DNA from 2 places in the Calothrix sp. CCY 0018 genome. Region 1 is predicted to be linked to the other one. Evidence: riboswitches for the same ligand, from Rfam matches in the RefSeq annotation. Region 1 holds a riboswitch; the other holds the start of a gene.
What was found. A riboswitch is a leader RNA that binds a small molecule or an ion and turns the genes downstream of it on or off. The one in region 1 is predicted to bind cobalamin.

Region 1 (16,234 bases):
TAACCAAGAGTCGTAGCTACACTTTCTTTAAGCCGAAATTCATCTTTTACGCTACATATCTTTCCGAAAAGATTGGTTATTGGCGCTATATCACTATTTATCGTCATTTAGAAAAGCATCCCGAAGATAGGATTTATCCGATTTTCCGATTCTTTGAAAACTGGTGTCAAGATGAAAACCGCCACGGTGACTTCTTCGATGCGGTAATGAGAGCGCAACCTAATACTTTAAACGATTGGAAAGCGCGGTTATGGTGTCGCTTCTTCTTATTGTCGGTGTTTGCCACAATGTACTTAAACGATATTCAGCGCGATGGTTTTTATGCTGCTATCGGTTTAAATGCTCGTGAATACGACAAAGAAGTGATTGAAAAAACCAACGAAACCGCTGGTCGCGTATTTCCGGTAATGTTAGATGTTAAGACACCGGAATTTTACGAGCGTTTAGAAACTTGCGTCAAGAATAACGAACAGCTTAGAGCGATCGTCAATTCTACAACGCCTAAATTCCTACAAATCTTCCAAAAGCTGCCTTACTATCTTTCCAACGGTTGGCAAGCTGTGAAGTTGTACTTTATCAAACCGATTGATGCTGCTGCAATGGAAGGTAGTGTTAAGTAAATATTAGCTTTAGTTGATTTTGGTAAAGATTTATCAACTTAAATTGTAAGGTGGGCAGTTGATGCTCATCTTATTTTTTTGTTTGTAGTAGCGCGGTGACTCGCATCCGGATTCCGCCCGGTGCTGAAGCGCTACTACGAACGAACCTTCTTTTACCCATCAAAATTAATGTGGCGGAGTATTAGTACTTGATTGCATAAATTCTGAAGGGTTCGTTTTGCCCGCAACCGTCGGGAGACGTAAAATTTTACGTCTCTACATTCCGTAGGAGCGGTTAGACACTCTGCTGATAACTGTTAACTGCTAACTGTTCACTGATAAGCTAGAGTTTCATATAATTAAAATTTTTACGGTGTATAGTATGCTGTTACGCTCGCTGACGACTATCTTTATTTCTTGCCTTATCGGGATATTTTCCTGGATTTATTCCCCTGCGGCTTTGGCTCTAACGCCGATTCCTTTATCAAATATTGCTTACCAAGAATGTCCGCCGGAACTCGCTGAAGGGAATGTTACTAGTGGTGGTGCTAGCAGGGCTGCAAACTGCTTTATAGTTACTGGTACTGCGAAAAATATGACCAGTAAAACTGTATATGATGCAGACATTTTTGGGCGGATTTACGATGCTAATAATAATACGGTAATGCAAAACCGGACTCGCGTTGGTTCTATTAGCGAAGTACCACCCGGAGAAAGTAATTTTGAAATGAGAATTACCGTTCCAGCAAATCAACCTACGCCTTTAAAATTAAAGCAGTTTAAAGCGTCGGGGTTTACTTCTAAAGTTCGTTACTAAGGTTGCTTCCCTTAGTTTAATTACAAAGTATGAAGCATGAATAAAAATATGAATGGCGATCGCGAAGCGCTACTGTTCAGATCGCCTTTAACAAAAACACAAAAAAACAAAAATTTGTGTATGTGTAGGCGATCGCGAAGCGAGTAAAGCTGTTCAGATCGCGCTTTGATAAACAGCAGTTCATATTTCAAATGTCATACTTCATACTTCATATTTGATTAGTCTGCTGAATTTAATAAACTGAAGCTGAAGCTGAAGCTAATAGACTACCAGCTACACCTGCTAAAAGTCCGCTGACTACGTTTAGCGCTAGAAAAGCCAGCAGGGGTGATAAATCAATTCCTCCTAAAGGGGGAATTATGTTGCGGAACAAATTAAGATAAGGATCGGTTATTTGGCTGAGTGCGGCGAATGGTTGGCTAGACCACTCGATTTGTGGGAACCAAGTTAATAGAACCCTACCAATCAGTAAATAACTGTAAATCTGAACGAATTGTAGCAGCGTTTTAATCAGAAGTTCCATAGGTATTCGGTGTTTTGAGTTTTAGTGAAAAGCCGTCTTATTATTGATTTTAATTTAGCTGGCATCAAGATGCCGAAGACTTTAGTTTCGGTATTCATCATTTTTTCTTGTCGTTCATTGAGTATTTTAAGCGGCTATAAAACAATTTATCGCTTTATTACCGCTGTAATTCTCAATGTTTCCTTAAGATTGCAATTCTTCGCTACGATTCGTAAATTCGTTTACTCCACTTGAATTGCTGTTAACATTACCTAATTGATCGCGTACTTCATCGATTGTGGCGTTTAACTGAGCAATTTTGTCTTCAAGGGAACGTCGCGCTACTTCCATTTCTACCCCAGTCGTCGCCGAACCTCGCATCTGTCGTCGTTTGGTAGATTTCTCGCTTGAATTACCCTTGCCTATTATTTGCTGTTCTCTTTCATCTTCATTTAATTCTGCTTCGTCACGTCTCTGAGCTACCAGCGTGCCGATAACCCCACCAACAACGCTACCAAAAATCGCTCCAGCCAAAAATCCGCCCGCAAAACCATCGCGTTGACTCATTATTCTACCACCTTTAATCGCTACTTCCTACTTTAATCATCACAAGCAACCCCAGCGTCCAAACTGTATATTTTTTTAAGTTCCTTTTTTAAGTTCCGAAAGTGCGATCGCCAGCATCTCCTAAACCAGGTACTATAAATCCTTGTTCGTTAAGTTTTTCGTCAATTGTGGCAGTGTAAACATTTAAACCCGGATAAGCTGTACTCAATTGTTGCAATGCGGTCGGGCAAGCGACTACGCAGACAATTCGCGTTAAAGCCGGGTCAACACCTCTTTGGACTAGCTCCGACATTGCAGCCATTATAGAGCCTCCAGTAGCCAACATAGGGTCGGTAATTAACACTCTTGTTTGAGGGTCAATTTTTTCTGGTAGCTTATTAAGATAACATTCTGGCTGCAAAGTTTTCTCGTTGCGGACTAAACCCAAATGATAAATAGATGCCAAAGGAAGCAAAGTTTGTGCCCCTTCTAGCAATCCTAACCCCGCTCGCAAAATCGGCACTACTGCCACCGGAATTGCAGGATTAATAAACGTTGCAGGACACTCCTCTAATGGAGTTTGCACCGTTGATTCTTGAGTAGGCAACCATTCCCTAGCCGCTTCGTAAGTTAACCAGCGCCCCAATTCAGTCATTGCCGAACGAAACAATACCGAAGGCGTACCAGCATCGCGAGCAACTGCCAGCCAATGTTTGATTAAAGGATGGGGTGGAACATAAACGCGCAATTGTAGCGTCATAATAGATATAAAAGCTTCAATATATAAGGTATCGCAACTGAAACATCATAATACTCTTTCAAGCCTGTGACTAACATCTAACATCGGTACTCATTAATTTGTCTCAAATATTGTTGAGAATATTTTTTATTACTAGTTGACATTTATTCTCAATCAGCGCTATATTAATTTTCAGTGTTCTCCTCTCTTTAAGGAACGGCAGACGGGATTGGTCAGCAGTTGCGGACTTGTCCCTCTTTTTTTTATTTTGGATTTTAACAACGGATGCGTTTCTTTTAGATTTTGGATTGCTTTAAGTTAAGAGTTGAGAATTCTAGTTTGTAACCTTTAACCTTCAACCTTTGACCTTTGACCTTTAACCTTTAACCTAGATATTAAAATCTAGGATTTATGACGATTTATGTACGATGTGATTGTAATTGGGTCTGGTATTGGTGGTTTGGTAACTGCGACTCAATTGGTGGTAATGGGTGCGAAAGTGCTGGTGTTGGAGGGATATACTATTCCTGGTGGTAGTTCTGGCTATTTTGAACGGGAAGGCTATCGCTTTGATGTTGGCGCTTCGATGATTTTTGGGTTTGGGGATAAAGGAACGACTAATTTACTTACTCGTGCGCTACAAGCTGTAGATGTTAGTTTGGAAACTATTCCTGATAACGTACAAATTCACTATCATTTACCTAACTCGTTGGATTTGAAAGTCGAACGAAATTATGAAGATTTTTTAGAAAATTTAATTGCTTACTTTCCTCACGAAAGCAAAGGAATTCGTCGCTTTTATGACGAGTGCTGGAAAGTTTTTAACTGCTTAAATCAAATGGAGTTGCTGTCTTTAGAAGAACCCGGTTATTTGATGCGGGCGTTTTTTGGGCATCCATTAGCTTGTTTGGGTTTGGCGAAGTACCTACCGCAAAATGCAGGAGATATAGCGCGAAGATATATTAAAGACCCGGAATTACTAAAGTTTATTGATATAGAGTGTTATTGCTGGTCGGTAGTAAGAGCGGATATGACACCCATGATTAATGCAGGAATGGTTTTTTCTGACAGACATTATGGTGGAGTTAATTATCCTAAAGGTGGAGTAGGACAAATTGCTCAGAAATTGGTGGAAGGTTTAATTAAAAAAGGTGGGGAAATTAAATATCAAGCCAGAGTTACAAAAATAATTAAAGATAGAGGAAAAGTTGTAGGCGTAAAACTGGCAAATAATCAAGAATATAGAGCGAAACGTGTGGTTTCTAATGCTACTCGGTGGAATACATTTGAGAAGCTACTTTCACCAGTAGAAATACCAGCTAATGAAAAAAGATGGCAACAAAAATATCAAAAATCGCCCAGTTTTTTCAGCTTGCATATGGGAGTAAAAGCAGAATTATTATCTCCCGATACTGAATGTCATCACATTTTATTGTCCGAGTGGGAAGAAATGACAGTTTCAGAAGGGACAATTTTTGTCTCAATTCCCACATTACTCGATTCAGAATTAGCTCCGAAGGGGCATCATATCATTCATGCATTCGCAACACACTGGATTGATCAATGGCAGGGTTTATCCCAGAAAGAATATGAAGCCAAGAAAGAAGCTACAGCTAATCGTATTTTGGATAAATTAGAAAAAATATTTCCCGGAATAAATGCCAATTTAGATTATTTAGAAGCCGGAACACCAAAAACCCATCGGAGATTTTTGGGAAGAGTCGATGGTACATATGGCCCAATTCCTAGAAGAAAGTTGCGCGGGTTGTTGGGAATGCCGTTTAATCGGACGGCAATTGAGGGATTATATGTTGTGGGAGATAGTACATTTCCTGGGCAAGGATTGAATGCGGTAGCGTTTTCTGGGTTTGCTTGCGCTCATCGGGTGGGGGTGGATTTGGGGTTGTAGAGCAATATTTACATATTGAATGGTCAGATCGACAACTGTTGTAAAAGTTATAAAATACCTTTGTTCAAACATGATTTATGAAATATGAAAACTGAGGATATTCTAAGAATAGCTATTGAAAAGTTGGAAAAGTTGCCTGGACATGAATTTGACTTATTAACAATCTCAAAACCTATTTCACCAAATGCTGCTATTAATCTATCAAAAGTTATTTCTAAACTATCTCCATTACTAGGGAATTTAATTGAATTTAATATCACTGAGTTCTTGAACGATCAAGAAGAATTCCAAGATCAAGGAGAATGGAAACGTCAAGATCCTGGATTTCCAGATACTATTTTTCAAGGTACAGTAACTCCGATACCTGGATTTGAAATCAAAACTTGGTTCCCATTAGCAACAGAAATAACTGCTCGCTTCAAAGATAGCCAAAATCACTTTAAATATGACAATACCTATGTTGTCTTGCTTCCTTGGCTTCCAAGCCACTTAATTTATGGAAAACCATACATACTCGACATTTGTACTATTTCAGCTTGCTCAATTGCCAAAGCTCGCGATCGCCACTATCATAATCCACCTGACTATCTTGTTTTAGAGCCGGAAGATACTCAAAAACGTACTCGAAATTTACAACAGACTAATACAAACGGCTATAAATGGCAAGGAACTCTTTCTCAATTTCAAGAAGCTCAAAAAATCGTAGATAGTTGGGGAGATAACGGTAAAAATTATCAGCCTACAAGGGAATACCAACAACAATTAAGACAGCTATTAAACTTATTTCCCTACAGGCTAGATACTAATTTTGCCAAGATAGATAGAATAGTTCATCCCGAAATAGAAAATTTTAAGCAAAAAATACTAGGAATGACTATACACGATATGTCCATTCGTGAATGGATAAAATTACTTAGTAATAAAAATACAGAAAATATTAAGTTGATTTTTAAAGAAAAATTGTTTATTGAAGATACGAAAGCTGACGATATTATTCTTTAAATCTTTGAACACCATAGAAAAAATATGTCCAGTCAATCTCTGCCCCAAAAGCTCTACGACCCAAATTATTTGCTGCAAGAGAAGCAGTAAATAATCCTCCAAATGGCTCCCAGACTACATCTCCAGAATCACTTGATGCTTCTATAATTAGTGTTATTAAATCTAACGGCTTTTGATTAAGGTGAAGGGCTTTATTTGAACCAATATTAATTCTTTCTTTCCCACGAAGTGCATTTCTTTCCCATACATTTGTATACCCGTAAGGACAGGAAAATTTAGAGCGCATAGCAGCCCATTCTTGTTTTATGATTGGATTCTTACCATCACGGGAAAAATAAGGTTTGCCTTGTGGATTACCGTATTGATTAGCATATTGTGATATTTTTTCAAACATTTCAGGTGGGGGAAAATACCACAGATGACCTTGATTGAAATACTTTCTAGTAGCTACGTTTTTAACTCCACACGCATCATTAGCTCGTTTGAGTGGAAGATTTGTACGCTTCCATTCGGATAACAACCATTCCTTCAAAAGCATTCCGTTTATTCGGGCTTCAAATACGTATTGAACGCAAACCTCTGTAACAACAGGAAATCTTCTAATCTTCTGGGTATTAACATTACCAGCTATATGCCCTTTACCCTTATTCCAAACATTGCAGTTAACGTAACGCCAGCCATACTTTTCTAAAATGGGATGGACTGACGCCCAACCAATTTCTGAATTCCAAAACCACAGTGTTGTTTGAGGTGTTGCATAATTTGACCACTGTTTTATATGGGGTTCATACAGTTCTGGTAGCTTTAAATGATCTGAAGTATCTCCTTCAAAACCTAAAATTCCATAGCCGCCATCAGATACTATTACTGTAGGTGGTTTCCATTTCATGTAGTACTTTAAGCTATCACCATAATGTAGAGAAACTTGTGAATCTTTCCACTCAGTGAATGATGGTTCTGAATCTAAGGAAACAACTTTACCTCGACCAACTGTACTAGCCGCTTCCACATGAGAAGCATAGTTAGTTACAACAGTTTCGTTTGCTATTTGGTTCATTTGTTTTTCTCTTTTCGGGCTTCACATTATTCAATCTGTCTAATTTCTACAAATATATATGATTAACAAATTGAGAAAGGTAATACAAAGTTTGCTAATATAATACAAAAATATCATACTTTTTGACTAATGTCAGACAAAATGTGTATTTCTTCGGCTCAATGTAGAGCCGCACGAGCAATGTTGGGTTGGTCTCAAGAAAAATTATCAAAACGGGCTAAGGTTGCAAGAGCGACTGTAGCAGATTTTGAACGCGAAGCTCGTACACCAATTTTAAATAACCTTATAGCTATTCAGAAGGCTTTAGAAGAAGACGGAGAAATTGAATTTATTCCAAAAAACGGAGGTGGTGAGGGAGTAAGATTTCGTTCTTCTTAAGCTCTTAAGGAGTTAAAAAACATACAAGAGAAGATATTAAAAATTATTTACGGATGCGATATGCTCCGCAACCACTTTCGGCTGTTCCAACTGCGGAGTATGCCCACAATTCAACGAAATCAATCGACTCTGTACAATATCTCGTTCAAATTTATAAGCATCTTCCATCGGCAAAGTTTCGTCTTTCTCTCCCCATAAAATTAAGGTTGGCTTTGAAATTTCTTTAATTCGCGGTGCTATCTCGCTGTAACCACCACTTTTAGTAAAACTAATTATCGCTTCGTGCCAATTGGGCATATCTAAATGTAAAACGGCGCATTGCAAGGATGTAATTTCGGCATCTGTTAAATTACCAAAATCCCCAAAAAATAGCCCTTGAAGTTTACGTTGTCGCCAATATTCAACAGCTAAATAATCAAAAGGAGGAAACAAAAATCGTCCTTGAGGAAAGCTACCAGAATAACCGACGCTGTTAATTAAAACCAGTTGATGAACGCAATCTGGATAAGAAAGCGTAAAATCTATAGCTGTTGCACCTCCCATCGAAGCACCAACTAAAATTACAGGTTGCTTAATTTGCGTTTTCCAGAAGTGGTACAGATGGGTTTTGATTGTTGCCGGGGAATAATTAATGTTTTTAAGTCTTTCTGTAAACCCGAAACCAAGTAAATCAACTGCCCAAGTTTCGTTTTTATCGGCGAGTAATGGTATTAGTAAGCGGAATTCTAATAAGGAACTCTCGAAACCGTGCAGCAGTAAAATTGGTATTCCGTTGTTACCTTGATGGATGTAAGCTGTTGAAATTGGTTGCCAGTTTAAAGGTGTGGTGATGGGAGTTATTTGAATGTTTTGAAAAAGGTTAATTGCTGATGAATCTTTGAGTTTTGATATATTAATTCCCGATAGGAATTCATGCATAAATGATTAGGTAAATTTAATATCTATTATTATAATGTCTGGTTCTTAGCCTCTGACTGGGAACCCCTTTCATAAAAGGAGGCGGAGCCTCTGGAAATGCATTACAAAGTAGAACCTTGTAACAAGATGACGAGATGCAAATCAAACTATATTAATTTTATCGGCAGCGACTTTGGCTTTTTCTCGCGCTTCTTGAACGCTGCTTCCTTTAGCTAAAGCTACTCCCATGCGTCGATATTTATGAGCGCTGGGTTTACCAAATAATTTAATATCAATGTCTTTTTCTGCAAGTGCTTCGGCTACTCCTGTATAACTAATATTATCGGATTTTTCTGAAGCTAAAATTACCGCACTTGCTGAAGGTGCAAACTGTTCTATATTGGGAATTGGTAAACCTAAAATTGCTCTTAAATGTAGTTCAAATTCATTTAGGTTTTGCGATATTAATGTTACCATCCCCGTATCGTGAGGTCTAGGTGAAAGTTCGGAAAATATTACTTCATTTTTAGTAATAAAAAACTCTACACCAAAAATTCCCGCACCTCCCAAAGCATCAGTTACTTTGATAGCAATTTCTTGGGCTTTTAATGTCATTTTTTCGGAAATTTCCGCAGGTTGCCAAGATTCTTGATAATCACCTCTTTCTTGACGATGACCGATAGGAGAGCAGAAAATAGTGGGGGAATTCCATTGTTTAATAGTTAATAGAGTAATTTCAATTTCAAAGTCGATAAATTCTTCTATAATTACTCTTTGAGTATCACCGCGAGAACCAGAACAAGCATAATCCCAAGCTTTGGCAACGTCTTGTTTATCTTTAACTATAGATTGTCCTTTGCCGGAAGATGACATTACTGGTTTCACTACATTGGGAAAACCAATTTGATTACTAATGTTTATCAATTCATTTAAAGAAGAAGCATAACCATATTTTGCAGTCCTAACACCTAACTCTGTATGCGCTAATTCTCTGATTCTATCGCGATTCATTGTATAATTGGTCGCCGCAGCCGTGGGAATTACAGTAATACCGCGCTGTTCAAATTCTGCTAATTTTTCAGTTCTAATTGCTTCAATTTCCGGTACGATAAAATCCGGTTGATACTTGCTGACAATCGCTTCTAAATCGTCAGCACTCAACATAGAAATTACTTCACAACAATCGGCAACCTGCATCGCTGGAGCATCTTTATAACGGTCAACTGCAATTACAAAATTACCTAAACGTTGCGCTGCAATAACGAATTCTTTACCTAGTTCTCCCGAACCGAGAAGCATGATTTTTTGGGGTAATTTAAAAGATTTTGTCATTAATTTAATTCTTAAACAATAATGAAACCTCACCCTCAATCCCTCTCCTGGTGGAAGGAGAGGGAAGCCAGAGGCAGGGTGAGGTTTTGTACTTAATTAATCCTAGTTAAATATCATCTGATTAATATTTGATTTTTCTACGGTCAATTTGTAAATCTTTACGTTCGATCCGAATTCATATTTATCAAGCAAAAATGCAATTAGTATTTTAAATCACAACCATATTCATGATAAATTGGCTAAAATTACATAGAATCTTTGCAAAGCTAAGTTATAAACTAACTTAAATTTTGCTAGTCATTCTGATGACGGGGTGAAAAAGGCTGCTTCTACCAAATTGCGAATAAATCTACCTGAAACGAAGTGTCAGATGTTATTTTTCTCTCGCTGAAGGGAATTATAAGTACAGGTTTATTTAGTTGTTTTTTGGAGTAAATATAAATGTTGAAGAATACTCGGCTAAAGGCTAATTTGACAAAATTGTTCCCATCTCTTGGAGTTGTTTTAGGAACAGCAGTAATTTTGGGTGGAATGGAAACAACCCAGTTTTCGAGCAATTCCGATAGTGTTACCGATTTAATTACATTAAGTTCAAAACCTGTAAATGCAGCTTCGGATGTTGCTGCTATGGAAAAATCGGTGCATCAACAAATTAATAAATACCGTAGTAGCAAAGGTTTGCCACCGCTAAAAGTGAATCCTAGTGTAAGCGCGATCGCAAGACAACACAGCAAAAGTATGGCAGATAAGCAGGTTCCTTTTGGACATAATGGTTCAAATTCTCGCTATCAAAAGATTTCTAAGTTAATTCGCTGGCGTGGTGTAGCAGAAAACGTTGCTTACAATCAGGGTCATCGTAATCCAGGAAAATCTGCTGTTGACGGTTGGATTAAAAGTCCCGGTCATAATCGAAATATGGTAGGTAAATATCAGGTGACTGGTATTGGTGTTGCGAAAAATTCCAAAGGTGAATATTATTTCACGCAGCTTTTTGTTAGTCAGCGGTAATATTTTAGATATTTCGTCTGCGTATAAATTTACCTAGCGAATGTAATTCGCGGCTACACAGGCAAAGTCCACCTCCGTGGACTATTTCTTATAACCCGCGCAGGCGGGTTTTGCTTGTGTAGTTTAATACTCACAATTTTAATATCCGTTCCCGCAATTTTTCCACTACAGCTTTCTCTTCTTCAGATAAACTCTCATCAAATAGAAGCTGATATATCAACGGCAATCCTAAATCTAATTGTTCTAAAAGCTCCCCTTGAGCAAATACATCATCGGGTTTACCTTCAAAAATTAACTGCCCCTTATCCATCACAAATATCCAGTCAGCCCAACGAAAAACTAAATCTAAGTCATGGGTAGACATTAATAATGTTGTACCGTCTTGATGAATTTTATCCAGGGTTTTGATTAGCTGACGGGTATGTTTAATATCTAAATATGCCGTCGGCTCGTCTAATAATAAGAGTTTGGGTCGTAGTACCATCACATCTGCAATGGAAACTCGTTTTTTTTGTCCCAAGCTAAGATGATGTACTGGTCTTTGCGCTAATTCTTCTAAACTAAGTTCTGCTAATATTTCTTCTACTCTTACCTGAATTTCTTTAACAGGTAAATTCAAATTACATAAGCCATAGGAAATATCTTCTTCTATTGTCGAAGCAACTAACTGTTGTTCTGGATCTTGAAATATTAATCCGACTTCCTGACGTAAATTACTTAAATAATTGCGGTCGTAACGTAATGGTTTACCGTGCCAGCGGACAATTCCACTCGACGGCTTATATAAACCGTTTGCTAATAAAAATAATGTGGTTTTTCCACAACCATTCTGACCGATGAGCGCACATTTTTTACCTGATGGAATATTTAAAGTTAAACCGTTGAGTGAAGATTCTCTAGCGCCGGGATAAGTGTAGTGTACCTGTTCAAATTCAAGTAAATATTCCTGCATTCAGCCACCACTCTAAACTAATTAATATTACACAACCGATTACTGCTTCTAGAATGTAGCGTTTTGAAGGACGATAGCGACGAGGAGCATAAACTCGAAATTCTCCGCTCATTCCCCGTGATTCTAATCCTAATGAAAATTGACTGTATTTTTGCAAGGTTCGCTTTAAAAGCTGTCCGACTAATAATGCTAAACTTTTGATGCTGGTACGAAAATCACGGTACCCGAGACGAGATTTTTGAGCGATAGATAAATCAGTGGCTGTATTCCACAATATGAAAATAAACCGATACATTAATAATAATAATTCAATTAACAGCGTGGGAAACTTGAATCGGCGCAGAGTTTGCAATACTTCCGTAAACGGAACAGTTAGCATTAAAAAATATAGACAAGAAACAGAAGCAAAAGCTCTAGTAAAAATTGCCAGAGCTTGATAAAAACCACTACGACTAATATATATATAGTAAAATTCTAAATTTAAACCTTGCCAGGAATCACCTTGCACCTGGGAAATATCTGCAACAGAAACACCATTAATAACTAAAGCCGGTAAACTAGTCAGCCAAAAAAAACTAGCAACTGCCAATATTCTGATATAAATACCGGCTGGAATTTTCGCATAAACAACCGTCCAAATACCCATCCATAATGCAATTAAAATTTGTACTGGTGGATGGGTAGAAAGAGAAATCAGCAAAGTTGTTAAAGCAAAAACTAATTTATGTTCTGGTGGCAACCCTCGCAATCGATTAGTGTAAGCTAAAGTATCGAGTTTTAAGCTCATTCTTCACGTTTTTGCTTTTCACTACGTCCTTTATATAATCCAATTGCGTAACCAATTAATCCCGCACCCAAAGCAGCTTGAGAGGAAAATAATAAACTTTCAATTTCGCCGCTTGGTGGTTCAAATAGAGGTTGAAACCACGGTTCATAATCCGGTTTAACTTCAGTAATTGCTTCTTCAGCTTCCCCATCAGCACCACCATATTCACCACTTACAAATATTAATGGTGCAACTGCTAAAGCAACGACTATGGATATCAACAGCCAATTGTTCCATCCTTTATTAGACTGACTTGATTGTTTCATTTCCTTGAGGCTCCCGCTTAATTAAATTCAATAATTCTAATTCTTGTGGATTGTAAGATTGCAGCCAATTCCACACCAATACTGTCAGCAAACCTTCACTAATCGCCAAAGGAACTTGAGTTAAAGCAAAAATTCCCGCAAACTTGGCAAACGAAGCCATCACACCACCAACAGGTGCGGGGAAAGCCAAAGCCAATTGGATAGAAGTAATTATATATGTCAATAAATTTGCTAAAGCTGCCGCTAAAAATATCGCTAACCTTTGATTACCAGACAACTGCATCGTTAACCGATAAATCCAAAAAGCCGCAAATGGCCCGGCGATCGCCATCGAAAATGCATTAGCGCCCAATGTTGTCAAGCCGCCGTGTGCCAGTAATAAAGCCTGAAATAGCAGTACCAAAGTCCCCAAAACTGACATCGCCAAAGGACCAAATAATACCGCACCCAAACCCGTACCCGTAGGATGGGAACAGCTACCAGTTACCGAAGGAATTTTCAAAGCCGAAAGCACGAAAGCAAAAGCACCAGCTAAACCTAAAAGTAATTTAAGCTGTGGTTTTTCCTTGGTGATGCGAGTTAAGGATATTAAGCCTAAAACAAAAAACGGTAAAGAAACAGCCCACCAAAAAGCAGCCCAGCCAAATGGTAGAAAACCTTCCATTATATGCATTGCGTAAGCCGGTTTCGGTACACCAATTACCAAATATAAGCTTATTAGCGCTATTCCCAGTAAATTCAGCCGTTTGAGATTTTTTCGGATTCCCATAAAAGATTTAGTTGTGCTTTTTACTAGTTGAAAAGTATTAAAAACAATATTCTCTATTCGAGAGTCAATAACAGCAAAATTTGAACCAATAAATCATAATTGTTTACGCCTATTCGATAAAGCATAAACTGTAAAATTAGTTGCTATTGTCTGCTAGAAAGTTCCCTCGGTGAAGTTTAGCATGAAAAATTTTATTCATACTAGCACGGTAATTTAGTTTTCAATATTAACAAAGATACGTTTTATTGTACGGGTATATTTATAAATTTGATTAATCGATAATATTGGTTAAATGCTTAACATTGACATTAACAATAACGCTGACATTGACATTAACATTGTCATTATTGATTAAAAGCAATTCATCTAAATCAGTTATTTCGATATATAATCAGGCACTTTTTTATAGGATTATCATATAGAATAAGTTTTTCCAAATTAGTCAGCTTACAAACTAAACTAGAAATGGATTGTATTAAAAAAAATATATGAAAAGCAGAAAAAATAGTGTATAAATAGCAAATATTTAGTTTGAGATAAATTTCTATTATTTTTGATTAAGCGTAGGCTATAGTGCTAATTTATTTTCAATCTTGAATTAACCAATTGGTTTTGATGGGAGTCAGCCATCAGACGTAAGGGGGAAAGTCCGGTGTAAATCCAGCGCTGTCCCGCAACTGTAATAAGACAGAAGTCTTTAAGTCAGAATGCCCGCCAAATGTGATAAAAAACACAATAATCTGCGAGGTACGGATGAAAATTATTTTTAGTTGCCAATCGGGAATACAGTTCACAGTATTAATGATGACGGTATTGGGGATATTATCTGGGAACGATCGCGCTACAGCACAAGAAATAGAGCAAATATCAGAATTTTCCCAGTATCAAGGTACAGCAAAGGACTTAGAAATAATTCCAGAATTAATACCTGAAAATACTTCCACTACAAGTAATAACACGGAAGAAATTGCTCAAAATAATCCTGTACAAGAAGCAGAGAAAGAAGAACAAGAAGCAGATATTGAGCTTACAGTTATAGGAGAAATATTAGATCAACCAGTATTTGCACCGTTTCGTCGTGAAGGAAAGGTACGCGATGCGACTCGTCCAGTATACGTAATTAACCGCGAGGAAATTGAAGCCCAGGGTGCGCGTACTGTCAAAGAAGCGCTAAGATTTCTCCCCGGTATTTTACCCGACGGTACTGTGGGAACAGAAATTGGTGGTTTAAGCGGTCAGTTTATTCGCGGTTCTAATACTGGACAAGTATTGATATTAATTAATGGCAGACCAGTTAACAACCTTGGTAGTGGTGGTTTCGACCTTTCAGAAATTACTACAGATATAGTCGAAAGAGTTGAAGTTCTTCCTGGTGGAGGCTCTACCCTCTATGGTTCCGATGCGATTGGAGGGACAATCAATATTATTACTCGTCGTCCAACAAAAGATATTACTACCACCGCTCAGCTAAGATTCGGTAGCTACGATTTAAACGAACAAAGCATTCAAAATAGCGGTAAACAGGGTAATGTCTCTTGGTTGCTAGGCTACAATCGCACTCGCGCTAACAATAACTTTGATTATTCCATTCCCGAAGTTGACTTTGATGGAACTAGAGAAAACGCCGATGTACTCTACAATAATCTGAATTTACAGGTGAATACAGAATTAAATAAACGCCAAAATTTGAGTTTCAACGCGATTTATCTTGCAAAAGACCAGGGAGTTCCCGGTGGTGTAGCAATTCCGCAAATTTCTCAAGCTGCTTTCAACTCGCTTACCGATAATAATCGTAAGTACACCGACCAAGTTCTCACGGATTTAACATGGAATGCAAAATTAGGGAAAGCAGATGATTCCTTAGTCACAGCTAAAGTCTATCTAGACTTTCTCAATACCCGCTTCGACAACCGCACGGGAGACATCAGCAATCAACAACAGTTTGATAACAATCAGAAATCCTTGGGTTTTCAGGTACAGCATAATTGGCAAATTGCTAAAAATCATAATATTACTTATGGTTTTGACTATCGTAATGTCAGCGCTGAAAATGTGACTCGTAACCTCGCAGATGAAACAGAAACAGAGAATTACGATGATAGTATCGGACAGGGAGCCGTATTTGCCAAATATCTGGTCGATGTGACTCCTGAAGTGCGATTAAATTTAGGATTGCGTCAAGATTTCAATAGTTTGATAAATGGTTCCGTAACTTCTCCAGCAGTAGGTGCGCGTTGGAATTTTAGTGAAAAGACTACACTTAGAGCTAACTATATCCGTAATTTCCGAGTCCCTACCCTATTTAATTTATTTAGTAATTCTCCTTTTGCCCAAGGTAATCCAGACTTAAAACCAGAAAGAGGTAATAGTTTTGATGTAGGTATCGACCAACAATTAGGTGATATTGGTTTAATACGTTTTACTTTTTTCAATAACACCATTACCGATAATATTGCTTATGATAATGTCAATTTTACCTATGAAAATATTGGTAAAGTTCGCACAACTGGTGTAGAACTTGCCTTAAACTTGCAATTAGCAAAAAATTTCTACTTTTCTGGTAACTATACTGCAAATGACCCTAGAATACTTGAAAGTTCTAATCCTGCCGAAGTTGACCAAGAATTAAGATTTG
Region 2 (16,234 bases), on a different contig from region 1:
TTCAACCGGGACTTCGCGTTCAAAATCCATATTTTTGCCTCGTTGAAATATCGCCTTTCTACTTCTATTTTTAACTTATTTTGCTCGCAGTTGTCGGGATGAATGTAATTAAGATCAAAGGTTAAAGGTAATAAATTAATTTCTTTTTTGGTAATTTTGATTTTTTAGGACTTACGTAAAGCCCCCCAATATAGCGGGGGGTTGGGGGGATCTAAACGGCTGAAATAGTTAATTTTATCTTTCTTACGGGACACGCTTCGCTAAGGTTGCGATTGCACAAGTCCTGTTTTTAACAATATGCAATAGTTTTATATTATTAAGGACGGGCTAGAAGCCCATCCCACAAGAAAGTGTGTACAAACGGGATTGTTGTTTTTGAAAATTCCTTTTTGTAATTAAGTGGTTTCCTGTAAATCTTTGAGTCTTGCCATTACGTCTTGAGAATGAACGATTGGATTAACTTTGACAAAAGTTTCTCGCAAAATTCCATCTGGATCGATAATAAAACTGTGACGGCTAGAAATAAACGATAACCAGGAACCGTAATCTTTACTTACCGCACCTGTTGTATCTGCTAATAAAGGAAATTTTAAACCTTCAGAATCGCAAAATTCGGCGTGAGAATCAATATCATCGGCGCTGACACCAATAATTTCGGTATTCCTTTCTAGGTATTTTGGCAAATCTTCTTGGAAACGACGAGCTTCGATAGTGCAACCAGCAGTGAAATCCTTGGGATAAAAATAAAGCACTACCCATTTACCGCGATAGTCGGAAAGGGAAATTTCTCCATCTCCAGTATTAGTCGGTAAAGTAAATTCCGGTGCGGGTTCATTGATAGAGGGTAGCGTACCACCCATTGCATTCGCAGCAGGGGTAAAATTCAACCATCCTAAGAATACAAAACAACTGGCAAATAATATATTGAGAAAATTGCGACGATTCATTTTTCTGTAGAGTATGAATGAGTACTTTATATAAGTTTACAATCACTCGTACAGTAGATGTATTTATATTTAGCAGTTGATTAATATAAGGTTCGTAGTAGCGCTATGCCCTGGCGGGCACGCTACGCTAACAGCGCCTCATATTCTGGAATCCGGATGCGCTAAAGCGCTACTACGAACCCAATTTATTGAAAGCCTTCACCCGATTGTTCTACTTGAGTGTGAGTTTCTACAGATTCTATATACTGACTATCGAGAAGAAATGAGCCTTTAGCGAAGCGGATGCCCCAGTATCCTCCGGGACGACGGTCAAGAACGATACCTTCTTCCCCTACATGGATGATATCGGGAGGGCGTAACATGGGCATGGGTTCGGCCGTTTTGATATAAGGTGGTAGCGCTACCACACGGACTTTACTACCAATAGCGAATTCTTCAGACATAGTAAGGAGTTGGGTATTAGGAATTAATTACTTATTAGTTTAAATCTAACGTTTTATCCTGTCTCAAATCTCCAAGATTTCGGTAATCTAGTACGGGGGAAGTAATAGAAACAATAAAATTATTTTTGATTATGCTGTCAGATAGTTTGTATCTTGTGTACGGTTTGCTTGCTGTTATTTTAATTTTTGGTGGGGCGATCGCCTTTTTTCGTTTTTTATTCGCGGCAATTTATGCTAAGGGAAATTCTAAAGATACGGTGCTTTTAGATTTAATGGAACGAGCGGGTATTCCTAACTGGCAGACTTTACAGCAAAAATCGGGTGTAAGCACTACCGTAGTTTGGCTGTTGCGCGACGGACAAGGAGCTTCGGTTAAATTGAGTGAATTAGCGGATGTTGCGAAGGCTCTTGTATTGCCTTTAGGGGTTTTTTTGAAAAAGTTGGATTTGGTTGAGTAATTTTATTGGGCATGGGGCATTGGGCATGGGGCATTGGTAATTGATGATTTGAAACTCCTAACTCCTAAGACGTAGCACTGCTACGTCTCTACACTGTTAACTGTTTTTGGGGAAAGCTGGTATTAAGTGATTATTAAAAGCTATGCCAGAAAATCCCCAGAAGCCACGAGAATATGATGCTGTACTCGGTGGTGAAAATCCAATTGGTTATAGAAGCTCCGGTAGTAACTTTAGTAGAAGCAAAAAGACAATATCCAATCCGGGTTAGGGCAATGCATGGCTGAAATCATAGCCGCTCAAATATTCAACCAAAGAAAAGGTAAAGAAATTTCTACAATTTATGGTGTTGTTACTACTGGAACTAATTGGAAGTTTTTAACGCTTAAAAGTCAAATTATCGAAATAGATTTGAATGAATATTTTATCAGTGAATTGGGTAAGATTTTAGGAATTTTGAAAAGTTTGATTTGATATTTTATCTTTTATCCGGCGGTTGAAACCGCACGCCATTTGCTACATACTGCGGGAACCTCCGCAACGCAATGGCTTATCTACACAAACAAAACCCGCCGTGGCAGCGGGTTTCAAAATTTATCATTATTATTCCACGCAGGTGGAATTTGCCTGTGTAGCCGTGTTAGCGCAGCGTCTCCGGAGGAGACATTCTATTCGCCAGATACTCTAAAAAACCCTTCCCCTACGGCACCTGCCAAATCCTCTGATGATAATTATCAATATCTGCGTAGGGGTCTACAGGCGTGTGTGAATGGTCGTGATGATGGTGATGGTGGTCATGTCCGTGTCCGTGTCCGTGGTTATCCGATACTGCGGCAGTGCGGAATTTACACATCTCACAATTCATCTTCACTTCGCCGAGTTGGGTTTCTATTTCTCGCTCTCGCAATACGGTTAATAATTCTGGCTGTAAACCAATTTCTGGTAAAGCAGTAATAGAAATATCTGGATATTGCTCTTGCTGTTGAGCTGTAATATCAAAGATTTTTTCCATTAAAGTCCCCATAAACAAGAAGTATGGCAAAACAATTATGCGTTTTGGCTTATACAAACGAGCGCGTTTGAAACCTTCTTCTAATCGAGGATGGGTGATGCCGATAAAGCAGGTTTCAACGGTGGAATAACCGCTACCTTCCCAAATAATCCGAGCTAATTTATACACGTCGCCGTTCGCGTCGGGGTCGCTGGAACCTCTACCTACAAACAAAAGTACGGTATCTTGACGGGAAATTTGTTGGGGATTATGTTCGGGTTTATCGAATTCGGCTAAACGGTTGCGCCACAGTTCGATAAATGTGGGTGTAATTCCGAAGTGTCTGCCGTAGTGAAATTTTAATTCGGGATATCTAACCCTAGCGCGGTCTAATTCATTGGTAATATCAAATTTATTGTGTCTTGCAGCAAATAATAAAATCGGTAAAGCGGAAAGTTCGGTATAGCCGTTTTTGATGCATTCGTCCACACCTTCTTGAATTGTCGGCTCGGTTAATTCTAGAAAACAAGGTAAAACCGGACGAGAATCATCTAAAGCTTGATAAGCACTGGCAAAATCTAGCAAAGCCTGCTTTCCTTGGGCATTTCTTGTACCATGTCCAATCATCAGCAAAGGACGCTTCATTGGTAAAGCAGGTAATTGCAGATTAGGAAATTGTAATTTTGTCGAATTTGAATTATCGATAGTTTGCATTATTTTCAGAAGGCTCCCTTCCCGTGCTACGCAGGAAATAAAGTGAGCTAATAACAGATAGGTGTTCTGGCTCAAACAATTTTGGATTTTGGATTTTGGATTGTTATTAATCTAAAATCTAAAATCTGGAGCAGGAAAGTTTGGGGGAAGAACATCTACCCCCCAGCTTTCCGCAAAATCTAAAATATTTTTACAGTTGCGGCACAGCCCCGGAATTTCACCGGAGTTTCCCTAGTCTGTTACGGTTCACGTTTGTTTAGTTATATTAGCCGAATCCGTGTCTATTGCGAAATGCAGGATGGGGGGATGGGGGATGGGGAGATGGGGAAAGAGTTAGGAGTTAGGAGTTAGGAGTTGGGAGTTAAAGTAAGATGCCCAATTACCAATTACCAATTACCAATGCCCAATAGCCAATTCCTAACTGTTCACTGCTCACTGCTCACTGATTACTGCCTAAGCTGGAACCACAAATTCTTCTGTTCCCCCTAACTCAAATGCTGCATGAATCGCTTTTAATGCTTTGATTCCTCGATCTTCTGCGACTACGCAACTGATTTTGATTTCTGAGGTGGTGATCATTTGAATGTTGATGTTCTCTTGAGATAGGGATTCAAACATTTTGGCTGCAACTCCTGGTTGCCCTACCATTCCGGCACCAACTATACTCACTTTGGCGATTTCCATGTCAAGCACTACTTCACCCCAACCGCATTCTCCTGTGGCTTTCTGTAATAATTCTTGGGCTGCTCGTGCGTCTACTCTGGCTACTGTAAAGGCTATATCTCTGGTGGGAATACCTTTGATTACGTGACAGCGCTGGGATTGAATTATCATGTCAACGCTGATGTTGTGATTAGCTAAAGTTCCGAAGATTTTTTCTGCCATGCCTGGAGTATCGGGAACTCTACGAATCCCCAAACGCGCTTGTTTCATGTCTAAGGCTACTCCTCTTACTGGAGGGGAGGAGGGAGAAATTGTGAGAGCGGGAGAAGGAGAGGAATATTCTGCTTCTATTTCAAATGTTTCTCGCAGTGCGGCTACGGCTTTTTCGCAATCTGCACTGTCAATTACACAGCTAACTTTTACTTCGCTTGTCGAAATCATTCTAATGTTTACTCCCCTACGCGCTAGGGTTGCGAACATTTCGGCAGCAACACCAGGACGACCAATCATTCCCGCACCAACTATACTTACTTTGGCTATCTGTTGCTGTATCATGACTTCGGCTTGTTCTGAAGAGTCAGAATTACGCAGTGCTGGAGCGATCGCCGAAGCTACTGCCTCTGCTTTCTTTAGTATCGGTGACATCACTGTAAAGGCTATGTCGTTGGTATTACCTTCGTGAATCGACTGAATAATTAAATCTACGTCCACTTTCTGACGGGAAATTTCCCCAAATAGCCGCGCTGCAACCCCCGGTTGATCCGGTACGCGCAATAATGAGACCTTGGCTTGATTGGTATCAAATTCAACATCGTCAACGGGTCGAGCTATTTCTAAGTTAACTAAAGAACGCGGTTTTGGTTCGGGTGAATTAACTACAGTTCCGGGGCAATCCGTCCAGCTAGAGCGTACTACCAATTGCACGCCGTAATTGCGGGCTATTTCTACAGCGCGGGGATGCAAAACCTTTGCTCCTAAAGAAGCTAATTCCAACATTTCATCGCTGGTAACTTCTGCCATTAATTGCGCTTGCGGAACCAAACGCGGATCTGTAGTTAATATCCCCGGTACATCTGTATAAATTTCACATTTTTGTGCCTTTAATGCAGCGGCGATCGCCACTGCTGAAGTATCAGAACCGCCTCTTCCCAAGGTAGTAATTTCTAATTCTTCGGTACTACTAATTCCCTGAAACCCAGCAATTACAACTACTCTACCTTCTTCTAAGCATTTTTCGATTCTATCGGTAGCAATATGTAAAATCCGAGCGCGGGTATGTTCGGCTTCAGTAACAATTCCTACTTGGGCACCCGTCAAAGAAATTGCAGGCTGTCCGATTTCCTGCAAAGCCATACTAACCAAAGCAATAGTTACCTGTTCCCCAGTCGAAAGCAACATATCCATTTCTCGTCTTGAAGGGTGAGGAGAAATATCATTCGCTAGCTTCACAAGTCCATCTGTAGTTTTTCCCATAGCAGAAACTACCACTACCACAGAATTTCCGGCTTTGGCAGTTTCGCAAACGCGCTTTGCTACTGCTTGAATGCGTTCAACCGAACCAACAGAAGAACCACCGTATTTTTGAACTATGAGCGCCATGATAATTGTATGGGAGATATATGAGGAACTATGTTACCGTTTCAAAGCCAACGCCATCGCAAGGCATCAACAAGTATATTATTAACAACTTATCAGACAGCACACCGCTTGTGAAAGTTAAGAGTTAGGGGAGGGGGGGAGAGGGGGAAGAGGGGGGAGAGGGGGAAGAATAAATAATAATTACCAATTACCAATTACCAATTACCAATTACCAATTACCAATTACCCATGCCCCATGCCCCATGCCCAATTCCCAACTCCTAACTGATTACTGCACTATTCCCGATCGCAATGCCCGCACTGCTGCTTGTGTGCGATCGTCAACGCAAAGTTTACTGAGAATTCCTCTAACGTGGGTTTTTACGGTACCGATTGTTAAGTAAAGTTCTTTGGCAATTGCTGCGTTGTCGCATCCAGAAACTATCAATTCTAATACTTCTAATTCCCGTTTTGTTAATGGATAAGTTTCTATAACTTTTTCAACTTCTGGATCTACTGCTTGAATTGCGACTGTTTTTGCATCCGCACCTGCTTTTCCTTCGGATACTTCTTGGCGTACTTGTCGCAGTACAATATCTGCAATTGCTGGATCGATCCAAGATCCGCTTGAAGCTGTTGCTTCTACTGCTTCAACTAATTTCTCGCTTTCAATATCTTTCATGCAGTAGGAATCTGCACCAGCACCAAAAGCTGCTAGTACCGCTTCGTCGCTGTTTTGCATGGTTAGAATCAACAGCTTAGTATCTTGGTTTTCAATTTCTGCTTGATATTGCCGAAATCTTCGCGTTAACTCAATACCGTCTATGTCGGGTAAACCAAGATCGATAGTCGCAACATCCGGCTTTAAGCTTTTCAGAAGATTTAAACCATCAATTCCGTTAGAAGCTTCACCAACGATTTCAATATCTTCGCGAGTTTCCAAAGCCGCTCGTAAACCTATCCTAGTTAAATTATGGTCTTCGATTACGACTACTCTAATTTCACTCATTTTATGCAACCTCTACCCACATTATTCAAAACCCTATTAAAGATAGCAGAGCTATTTTCTAAGAAACGATTATGTTTATTGTATTTAATACGTTTATAAATACCATTACAAGGCTTGTGTTTACAAATAGTTATAAATCTATTTTTTGCATTTCATCCTCACGATAGATACCTATATACACAATAACTTAACTGTAGAAGCTAGAAAAAGCAGGTCTGAACGATTAAGCTTTTAACAGTGAACAGTAAACAGTTAACAGTGACCAATTCTTAACTCATAACTCCTAACTCCTAACTCCTAACTTATATGTCCCGCCGTTATGAATCAAAGTCATCATCCTGCTAAAACTGATAATACTGCTCAAAGTGAAGCTCACTTTGGACGGGTTATGCAGGCTATGACGCAGATTTTTTGTTGTACGGATGCAGATGGACGGGCTACTTATTTTAATCAAAAATGGTACGAAGTAACTGGATTAAATGAAAATCAATGTTTAAATTTAAGTTTAAATTTTAATTTTCTACAGGCTATTCATCCATCCGAACGCGATACGGTTTCTCAGTCTTGGTTAGCAGCGGTAAAAGAGCGCAAATCGTGGGAATACGAATTTAGGATCGTACACAAAAATAAAAAAGCTTGTTGGTATGCGGCTTTTGCCCAACCTTGTTTTGACGAAGAGGAACAGGTTATTGAATGGGTAGTTACTTTTAATAATATTAACAAATATAAGCGAAGCGAAATTAGGTTAGAACAGCAAAGCGAAATTAACTTTGAACAACAAGAAGCACAAACCGAGATTCAAAAATACTTTGAAAGACTAACTTTAGCTTTAGATGCTGCGAAAATGGGTTCTTGGTATTGGGATTCGTTTACTAATAAAAATGTGTGGACTCCTTACCACGATATAATTTTTGGTTACGAACCCGGAAATGGAGAACATACCTATGAAGATTGGGCAATTCGGGTTCATCCTGAAGATTTACCATTCGCTGAAGCTGCTTGGCAAAGCGCTTTGAACGAACATAAGGATTATGTTTGCGAATACCGGATAGTTCTACCTGACGGTAGTATACGCTGGGTTGAATCTTACGGACGCTACTATTACGATGACGATGGTAAAGCTTTGCGGATGGCGGGGACTGTCACCGATATTACCGAACGTAAAAAAGCACAGCAGGCTTTAGAGTCAAGCGAGCTTCGCTACAGTACTTTAGCTCAAATCTCTCCCGTTGGTATTTATCGTTGCGATGCGTCTGCAAATTTACTTTACGTCAATCAACGCTGGTGCGAAATAACTGGGTATAGTTTTGATCGGGTAATCGATCAGGGGTGGCGTGCAACAATTCATCCGGAAGATAGAGCGCGAGTGGAAGCAGAAGTACAGCGCACCTTAGAGCAAGCAATACCTTTTGAATCCGAATTTCGCTTTCAACGCCCCGATAATTCTGTGGTTTGGGTATTTGCTCAATCTGTTCCGGAAATGAATGCCGATGGAGTCGCGATCGGTCATGTAGGTACAGTTACCGATATTACTTATCAAAAGCAGTCTGAAAAAGCATTGCGAGAAAGTGAAGAACGTTTTCGCTCTACTTTTGAACAAGCGGCAGTGGGTATTGCTCATGCAGATAAAAATGGTAAATTTATCCGCGTAAATCAGAAGCTTTGCGATATTTTGGGCTACACTCGCTCCGAACTTTTGCAGCACACTTTTCTTCAAGTTACTTATGCAGATGATTTAGAAAGCGATTTGAAACAGGTTCGCAATTTATTATCTGGTAAAATTCAAAATTTCTCGATGGAGAAGCGCTATATCTGTAAAGATGGTTCTGTAATCTGGGTAGAGATGACGGTTTCTTTCGTGCGTCAAACCAATGGTGAACCAGATTATTTTCTTAGCGTCATTAAAGATATTAGTCAACGCAAACAAGCGCAAACCCAACTAAAACTTAGAGCGCAAGAGCAAGAAGAATTAAATATCCTATTAACCGAGACTACATCCCAATTAAGAAAACGCAACTCAGAATTAGACCAATTTGCCTACGTAGCTTCTCATGATTTGAAGGCACCCCTCAGAGCGATCGCTAATCTTTCCCAATGGTTGGAGGATGATTTATTGGACATCTTGGAGCCGGAAAATCTGCGTCACCTTGAATTACTGCGTCAGCGAGTCTATCGCATGGAAGCTTTAATCGACGGTTTGCTACAATATTCTCGCATCGGGCGTGTTGATAATGCCGAAGAAAAGGTGGATGTTAATCGGCTTTTAACTGAAATATTTGATGGGCTTGCACCACCCGAAAATTTTACCATCGAAGTAAAAACTCCCATGCCTAGCTTAACTACAAAAGGTATGATGTTAAGGCAAGTATTTACGAATTTAATTGATAATGCTATAACCCATCATAATGGTTCGCAAGGTAAAATTGAAGTTTCTGTAAAAGATAAAGGGGAATATTACGAATTCGCAGTATCTGACGATGGAGCGGGAATTTCTCCCCAATATCACGATAAAATATTTGTAATTTTTCAAACTTTACAAGCCCGTGACAAAAAAGAAAGTACGGGAGTCGGCTTATCTATTGTTAAAAAGATTCTGGAAACTGAAGGAACCACGGTAACAGTAGATTCCGATCTTGATAAGGGAGCAACTTTTCGTTTTACCTGGCATAAGTAGTAATTATATAATTAACAATGCCACAAAATGGCTATATTCAAAAAAACGACTGCTGTTTGGCGCTCTTTACCAGTACGTTATCGTGGTGCAATAATAATTGCTCTACCCTTTTCTTGTTTGATAATAACTCTACTTGCCTCAGTTTGGTCGAGACAAAATGCTATTGCAACTTACAGAGAAATTGACCATACGAAAACGGTAGTCTTACATAGTAACAGATTGCTGAAACTTTTGTTAGATGCTGAAACAGGTACTCGCGGCTATATAATTTCTCGCAATCCGACATTTTTAGAACCTTACAATACAGCACGTCAAAAATTACCAGTAATTGTTGATCGCCTAAAGCAAAATTTACCCGATGATGCTCAAGGAAAAAGATTTAAACGGATAGAAGTTTTAGCACAGAGAAATATTGAGATTCTAGAGAAAAGAATAGAAAAACTCGAACAAACAGAACAAACCTTAATCGAATCACCACCAGCAGATCCTTTGCTTTACCAAGGTAAAAGTGCTATGGATACCATTCGCGAGGTAATTGATGCTTTTCAACAAGAAGAATTACGTCAGTTAGATGTATATCGCGAAAAATTGAACGATATCCGCGATAAAAATATTAAAATACTATGGTTTACGGTGACGATTAGTATATCTAGCTATGTAGGAGCAATCTATTTATTTAGCAAGCTTGACTGGCAAATTGAAGGGCAGCAATTACAACTTAAAGAAAAGAAAAGCTTGCTTGAAGGAATAATGGGGAATGTTGTAGATGGAATTATTACTTTAGATAAACAAGATAAGATTGATAGTTTTAATCAAGCAGCAGCAACGATGTTCGGTTATCAATCTCAAGAAGTAATCGGTAAAAATCTTAACATATTAATTTGTGAAAAAATAGAATCTGAAAAACCATTATTTAATAAAAGTATTTCAGCAACGCATCAAGCTCTACCAATGTATGCTTTGGGAAATCGTCAAGTAGGCACGAATTTTCCGGTTGAAATATCTATCAGCGATTTACAAAATGGCAACGGAAAAATGGTAATCGTTCGCGATATTACCGAGCAAACCCAAGTAAGAGAAAAATTAGAAGCTAACGTTCAAGAATTGTCTCGTTTGAGTCTGTTATTAGCAAATACGAATCAAGCTTTAACCGAAAGAAATCAAGAATTAGACAGCTTTGCTTATATTGCTTCCCACGATTTAAAAGCACCTTTGAGGGGAATCGCAAGTCTTTCTCAATGGTTGGAAGAAGATATTAAAAATGATTTAACACCAGAAAATCAGCATCAGTTTGAACTTCTTAAGAAGCGAGTTTACCGCATGGAGGCTTTGATTGATGGTTTACTAGAATATTCGCGGGTAGGAAGGGTACAAACTGCATCAGAAGAAGTTGATGTAAGCCAACTTTTAGCAGATATTATCGATTCCCTTAACCCACCGCCAACATTTAATATCGAAATCGCTGCCGATATGCCGGTACTTACAACTAAAAAGTTGCTTTTGAGACAGGTATTTGCCAATTTAATCAGTAACGCTATCAAACATCATCCCCGCGATGATGGAAATATTAAAATTTCAGTAGAAGATAAAAAAGAACTATATCAGTTTATTGTCAGCGATGATGGTGCTGGTATTGAACTCAAAAATCGAGATAAAATTTTTACGATTTTTCAAACCTTGCAATCTCGCGATAAAAAAGAAAATACCGGCGTTGGTTTATCTATTGTCAAAAAAATTGTCGAGTCAGAAGGCGGTAAAATTCATCTGGATTCCGAGTTGGGTAAAGGAGCAACTTTTTATTTTACTTGGTTGGAATCAACTATAGAACAATAGTACTTCATCCGATAGGAATAGGTTATTTGATAGAAAACCCTCACTAACGGTCAAACACCGGCGTGCAGCTATGGGTTTACAATTCACTAAAGCACACTTTTATAATGCTCTATTAATGCTTAAATAGACATTTGAAAGATTTATCCCAAACTATAATGCTAGAAAAGGATCGGATAGTAAATATCTTACTTGTGGAAGATGACGAAGTAGACATTATGAACGTCGAGCGAGCGTTCAAGAAAGCTGCCATCAAAAACCCACTTTACATAGCTAGAAATGGAATAGAAGCATTAGCAATGTTGCGCGGTGGAGATGACAAACTCCCCGAAGTGCCTAACGAACGCCGTTTAATATTATTAGATATTAATATGCCAAGAATGAGCGGTTTAGAATTTCTCCAAACAATACGTGCCGACAAAGAATTAAAGTTAACTCCTGTAGTAATGCTGACAACATCCAATCAAGATAAAGACATGATCGAGGCATTCGATTTAAATGTTGCTGGCTATCTTTTAAAACCCGTAACTTTTTCTAGATTTGTTGATTTAATGACAACTCTTAATAAATATTGGTCTTCTTCAGAAATGCCGAATTAATCAAATTTGCAATAATACAAAGATTACAATTATCTATATGTGAATATTTTTCAATAACTGTAATTATATGAAACAAAAAATAAATTAGACCATTAATTAAAGCATAATATATGATATTTTGTCATAGATATGACCAGCTTTTAAAAGACCTATAATAATATTGAATTAGATTTATTGAATTAGATTTATTGAATTATATTATATTTTACTTAGTTTAATTGTAGCTCTTTGCTTTTATCCTTATATGGAAGAAACTCTAAACATATTAATTATTGATGATGACGAAGTGGATCGTATGGCTGTGAGTCGGGCTTTAAAAGCAGCGAATGTACGAATGAAATTGTCTGAAGCAAGCGATTATTCTGAAGCTGTTGAAATTTTAGAACACAATGACTTTGATTGCATATTTGTAGACTATCTTTTACCTGGGAAAGATGGGTTAGTAGTAGTACAAGAAATACGTGCTAGTGGTTCTAAAGTACCGTTAATTGTTTTAACCGGACAAGGAGACGAACAAACAGCGGTTGAATTAATGAAAGCAGGAGCTTCCGACTACATTACCAAATCGAGAATTACTCCCGATTTATTAAGTGCAACTCTGAGAAATGTAATTCGTATCTATGAAGCAGAACTACAAATAGAATTATTTAATCAGCAGTTAAGAGAAAGTAACGAACTATTGAAGAAAAAGAATAAAGAATTAGAGGAGAAAAGACAACAGATTCACATCCAAAACTTGAAATTATTAGAAGCTTCGGAAACAAAATCTAAGTTTTTAGCAACTATGTCTCACGAACTGCGAACGCCTTTAAATGCGATTATGGCATTTTCTCAAATGCTACAGCGTAAAAATAAAGACAATTTTTCTAAGCAGCAAGTAGATATGATCGAGCGGATTCATGGTAATGGTAAAAATTTGCTGGCTTTAATTAACGATATCCTCGATCTCTCAAAAATTGAAGCAGGCGGTTTAAAACTACATCCAGAAGAATTCGATTTATCTCAATTAATAAATACCACTATCGATGAATTACGTTCTTTAAAATCACAAAAAAAGTTAGACATAAAAGTTAAAATAAATTTGGAAAACACTAAGACTATTAACGACAGAAACCGCGTGCGTCAAGTTTTGGTAAATTTGATTTCTAATGCAATTAAATTCACCGATGAAGGAATGGTTTTAATAGAAGCAACCGAAATCTCAGAATCCGATCTTGCTATTATCGTTAAAGATACGGGTATTGGTATTTCTAAGGATGATACAAAACATATTTTTGAACCCTTTCGTCAAATTAATCAAACAATTTCACGTAAATATGCCGGAACGGGGTTGGGTTTAGCGATTACACAATCTTTAGTAAAAATGATGAATGGTAGCGTTTCAGTTGAAAGCAAAGTAGCCCAAGGTTCGACTTTTCGAGTGGAGTTACCGCGCTATATTAAGGCAGAAGAGGAATAAATATGAACGAAAAAGAATTACCATTATAAATAATTTATGTCTTGATGATTTAGACAAATTATAAAATCAAAAATCAAAAATCAAAAATCAAAATTATAAATAGTATACGTTTATTTAATACATCCTATTACTACTGCTACTTCCTTTTAAAAATAATTCCTAATATTTGAGATAAAACATTATGTCCTACAGTAAACCTGAAAAAAAAGACCGCATTTTAGTAATTGACGATATTTTTGATAACTTACTTGTAATCGAAACCATATTAGAAGACGAAGGATATGAAATAGAGATTCAAGAGAATAGTACATTAGCCTTAAAAATGGTAGAACAGTCTCCACCAGATTTGATTCTTTTAGACGTAATGATGCCAGAAATTGATGGCTATGAATTTACTCGCCGCATTCGTCAAAATCAAAAATTACCATTTATTCCGATTTTATTAATCACTGCTTATGACAGCATCAGCGTTGTGGAGGGATTAGATGCAGGAGCGGACGACTTTATTCGCAAACCAGTAGATGCTGACGAACTGCAAGCCAGAGTACGCAGCCTTTTACGACTCAAACATAGTATAGATGAACGCGACCATATGGCAAGTTTGCGTCAAGATTTTGTTTCCCGCTTCACCCACGATTTAAGAACACCTTTAGCCGCTTCCAACCGCATTTTAAAATTGCTACGCGAAGGTCGATTTTTTGAAATATCTCCGGATATCGAACAAATTTTTACTACCATGATTACCAGCAATGATGACTTGTTGCACATGGTGAATAGTTTGCTCGAAGTTTATCGTTATGAAGCTGATTGCAAAAAAATTAATTTCGATCAAATCAATATTTATGACTTAGTTCGCGACGTAGTTCAAGAATTAGCGCCTTTAGCAGAAGAAAAAGAATTAACTTTAAAATCTAATTTAGAGAAATTAGAAAATAATAATACAGAAAACAGCGAGCTATACACAATTTTTGCAGATCGGATTGAAATCAAAAGAGTTTTAACTAATCTAATTGGAAACGCGATTAAATTTACACAAACAGGCTTTATAGAACTTAATTTGCAATTAAATTCAGATACAGTGCAAATAAAAATTAAAGATACAGGTGCTGGCATTGCTCCAGAAGAACAAGCAATCTTATTCGAGAGATTCCGACCTGGTAAGCACAAAAATTCCGGTAGCGGTTTAGGCTTATATTTATCGCGTCGTATTATTGAAGCACACAAAGGCTCAATTAATGTAGAATCCGAATCTGGAAATGGAAGCACGTTTACGATCGGTTTGCCGAAATCAGATAGCAGTCAACAGTTAACAGTTAGCAGTGAACAGTGAGCAGTTAGCAGTTAAGTGTTGGGAATAAATTAGTTTTTCTCTTATGCCGTGTCTCTATCCTCTTCTTATAGTTAGAAGAATTATTACTTATCCTCCTTAAGGAGGTGTATATTTTGTCTTTATTTCTCTATATTTATCGGCAGGCAAAAACGATCGCAAATCACTCTTAACTGATAACTGTTCACTGATAACTGTTCACTGTTCACTGTTCACTGTTCACTGATAACTGATAACTGAATAATGGATATATTTGAACTCGATGCTCCTAAAGGAAATTCGATTGCCGGTCATTTGCTAGATTTGGGTAACGATCCTTTAGGCTTTTTAACAGATTGCGGTCGCAATTATGGAGATATTATCCCTTTACAGTTGGGATTAACTCCTGCTTGTTTGATTGTTAATCCCGATTATATTGAACAAGTTCTTAAAGAACGAAATTCTTTTGTTAAAAGTAGAGGATTTCGCGCTCTTAAAACTTTGCTTGGTGAAGGTTTGCTGACTAATGAAGGTGAATCTTGGTTCCGTCAGCGACGATTAGTACAACCCGTTTTCCACCAAAAACAAATTAATGGCTACGGGAAAACAATGGTGGAATACAGCGAAGATATTACAGAAAATTGGGTTGATGGCGAAATCCTTGACGTTCATGTTGAGATGATGAGCCTTACTCTCAAGATTGTGATGAAATGCATTTTTAACCAAGATGTCGGCGAAGGAGAAGCGAAAAATGTCGCTCATGCATTAGATGTGGCGATGAATTGGTTTGAAAGCAAGCGCAAGCAGAATTTTTTGATTTGGGAATGGTTCCCCAGACCGGAAAACATCCGCTACCGCAATGCTATTAATAAAATGGATCAAAGTATTTACAGTCTGATTCAGCAAAAACGCGATCGCAACGAAGATGGTAAAGATTTGCTGTCAATGTTGATGCAAGCTCGCGATGAAGATGATAACTCGCAAATGAGCGATCGCCAATTGCGCGATGAAGTGGCTACTTTGATGTTAGCAGGTCATGAAACTACTGCTAATGCTTTATCTTGGACGTGGATGCTGTTAGCCCAAAATCCGCAAGTTGAAGCCAAGTTATGGGATGAGCTAAAAAGTGTTTTAGGTGGACGTTTACCGACTATTGAAGATTTGCCGCAACTGCAATACACCAATATGGTAATTAAAGAGTCGATGCGATTGTACCCACCAGTGGCGCTTTTTGGCCGCGAAGCTGTGGAAGATTATCAGCTTGACGGTTATGAAATTCCCTCTGGATGCGTGGTAATGCTCAGTCAGTGGGTAATGCATCGTCATCCCAAATATTTTGATAATTCTGAAGAGTTTATTCCCGAACGTTGGCAAAATGATTTAGAAAAGCGCTTACCTAGAGGTGTTTATATACCTTTTGGTGATGGCCCGCGCATCTGTATTGGCAAGGGTTTTGCTTTGATGGAAGCAGTACTTATACTAGCTACCATTGCGAGTAAGTATAAATTAAGTCTTGTGGAAGACCATCCTATAGTTCCTCAACCTTCGATAACTTTGCGACCGGAG

Region 2: linked by a shared signal. The riboswitch ahead of ACM03V_RS05950 (sirohydrochlorin chelatase) and the one ahead of ACM03V_RS13880 (TonB-dependent receptor plug domain-containing protein) in region 1 are both predicted to bind cobalamin.

What each region holds. Positions count from the first base shown of each region.
Region 1 covers NZ_CAWUDI010000016.1:109,040-125,273, reverse strand. The annotation lists gene acsF (magnesium-protoporphyrin IX monomethyl ester (oxidative) cyclase) at 1-620, shown strand, start outside; gene ACM03V_RS13955 (FxLYD domain-containing protein) at 982-1,416, shown strand; gene ACM03V_RS13950 (YggT family protein) at 1,649-1,939, opposite strand; gene ACM03V_RS13945 (hypothetical protein) at 2,123-2,485, opposite strand; gene upp (uracil phosphoribosyltransferase) at 2,574-3,224, opposite strand; gene crtH (carotenoid isomerase) at 3,625-5,112, shown strand; gene ACM03V_RS13930 (hypothetical protein) at 5,197-6,114, shown strand; gene ACM03V_RS13925 (DNA methyltransferase) at 6,104-7,171, opposite strand; gene ACM03V_RS13920 (helix-turn-helix domain-containing protein) at 7,301-7,549, shown strand; gene ACM03V_RS13915 (alpha/beta fold hydrolase) at 7,586-8,467, opposite strand; gene purT (formate-dependent phosphoribosylglycinamide formyltransferase) at 8,609-9,778, opposite strand; gene ACM03V_RS13905 (CAP domain-containing protein) at 10,220-10,786, shown strand; gene ACM03V_RS13900 (energy-coupling factor ABC transporter ATP-binding protein) at 10,917-11,738, opposite strand; gene cbiQ (cobalt ECF transporter T component CbiQ) at 11,719-12,525, opposite strand; gene ACM03V_RS13890 (energy-coupling factor ABC transporter substrate-binding protein) at 12,522-12,830, opposite strand; gene ACM03V_RS13885 (energy-coupling factor ABC transporter permease) at 12,808-13,599, opposite strand; cobalamin riboswitch at 14,190-14,333, shown strand; gene ACM03V_RS13880 (TonB-dependent receptor plug domain-containing protein) at 14,353-16,234, shown strand, end outside.
Region 2 covers NZ_CAWUDI010000006.1:17,953-34,186, reverse strand. The annotation lists gene ACM03V_RS05980 (hypothetical protein) at 1-30, opposite strand, end outside; gene ACM03V_RS05975 (peroxiredoxin) at 396-947, opposite strand; gene sipA (regulatory protein SipA) at 1,133-1,390, opposite strand; gene ACM03V_RS05965 (hypothetical protein) at 1,522-1,848, shown strand; gene ACM03V_RS05960 (hypothetical protein) at 1,991-2,116, shown strand; gene ACM03V_RS05955 (hypothetical protein) at 2,125-2,319, shown strand; gene ACM03V_RS05950 (sirohydrochlorin chelatase) at 2,546-3,550, opposite strand; cobalamin riboswitch at 3,589-3,844, opposite strand; gene ACM03V_RS05945 (aspartate kinase) at 4,004-5,812, opposite strand; gene ACM03V_RS05940 (response regulator) at 6,081-6,800, opposite strand; gene ACM03V_RS05935 (PAS domain S-box protein) at 7,120-9,474, shown strand; gene ACM03V_RS05930 (CHASE3 domain-containing protein) at 9,502-11,307, shown strand; gene ACM03V_RS05925 (response regulator) at 11,463-11,903, shown strand; gene ACM03V_RS05920 (ATP-binding protein) at 12,148-13,362, shown strand; gene ACM03V_RS05915 (response regulator) at 13,544-14,692, shown strand; gene ACM03V_RS05910 (cytochrome P450) at 14,933-16,234, shown strand, end outside.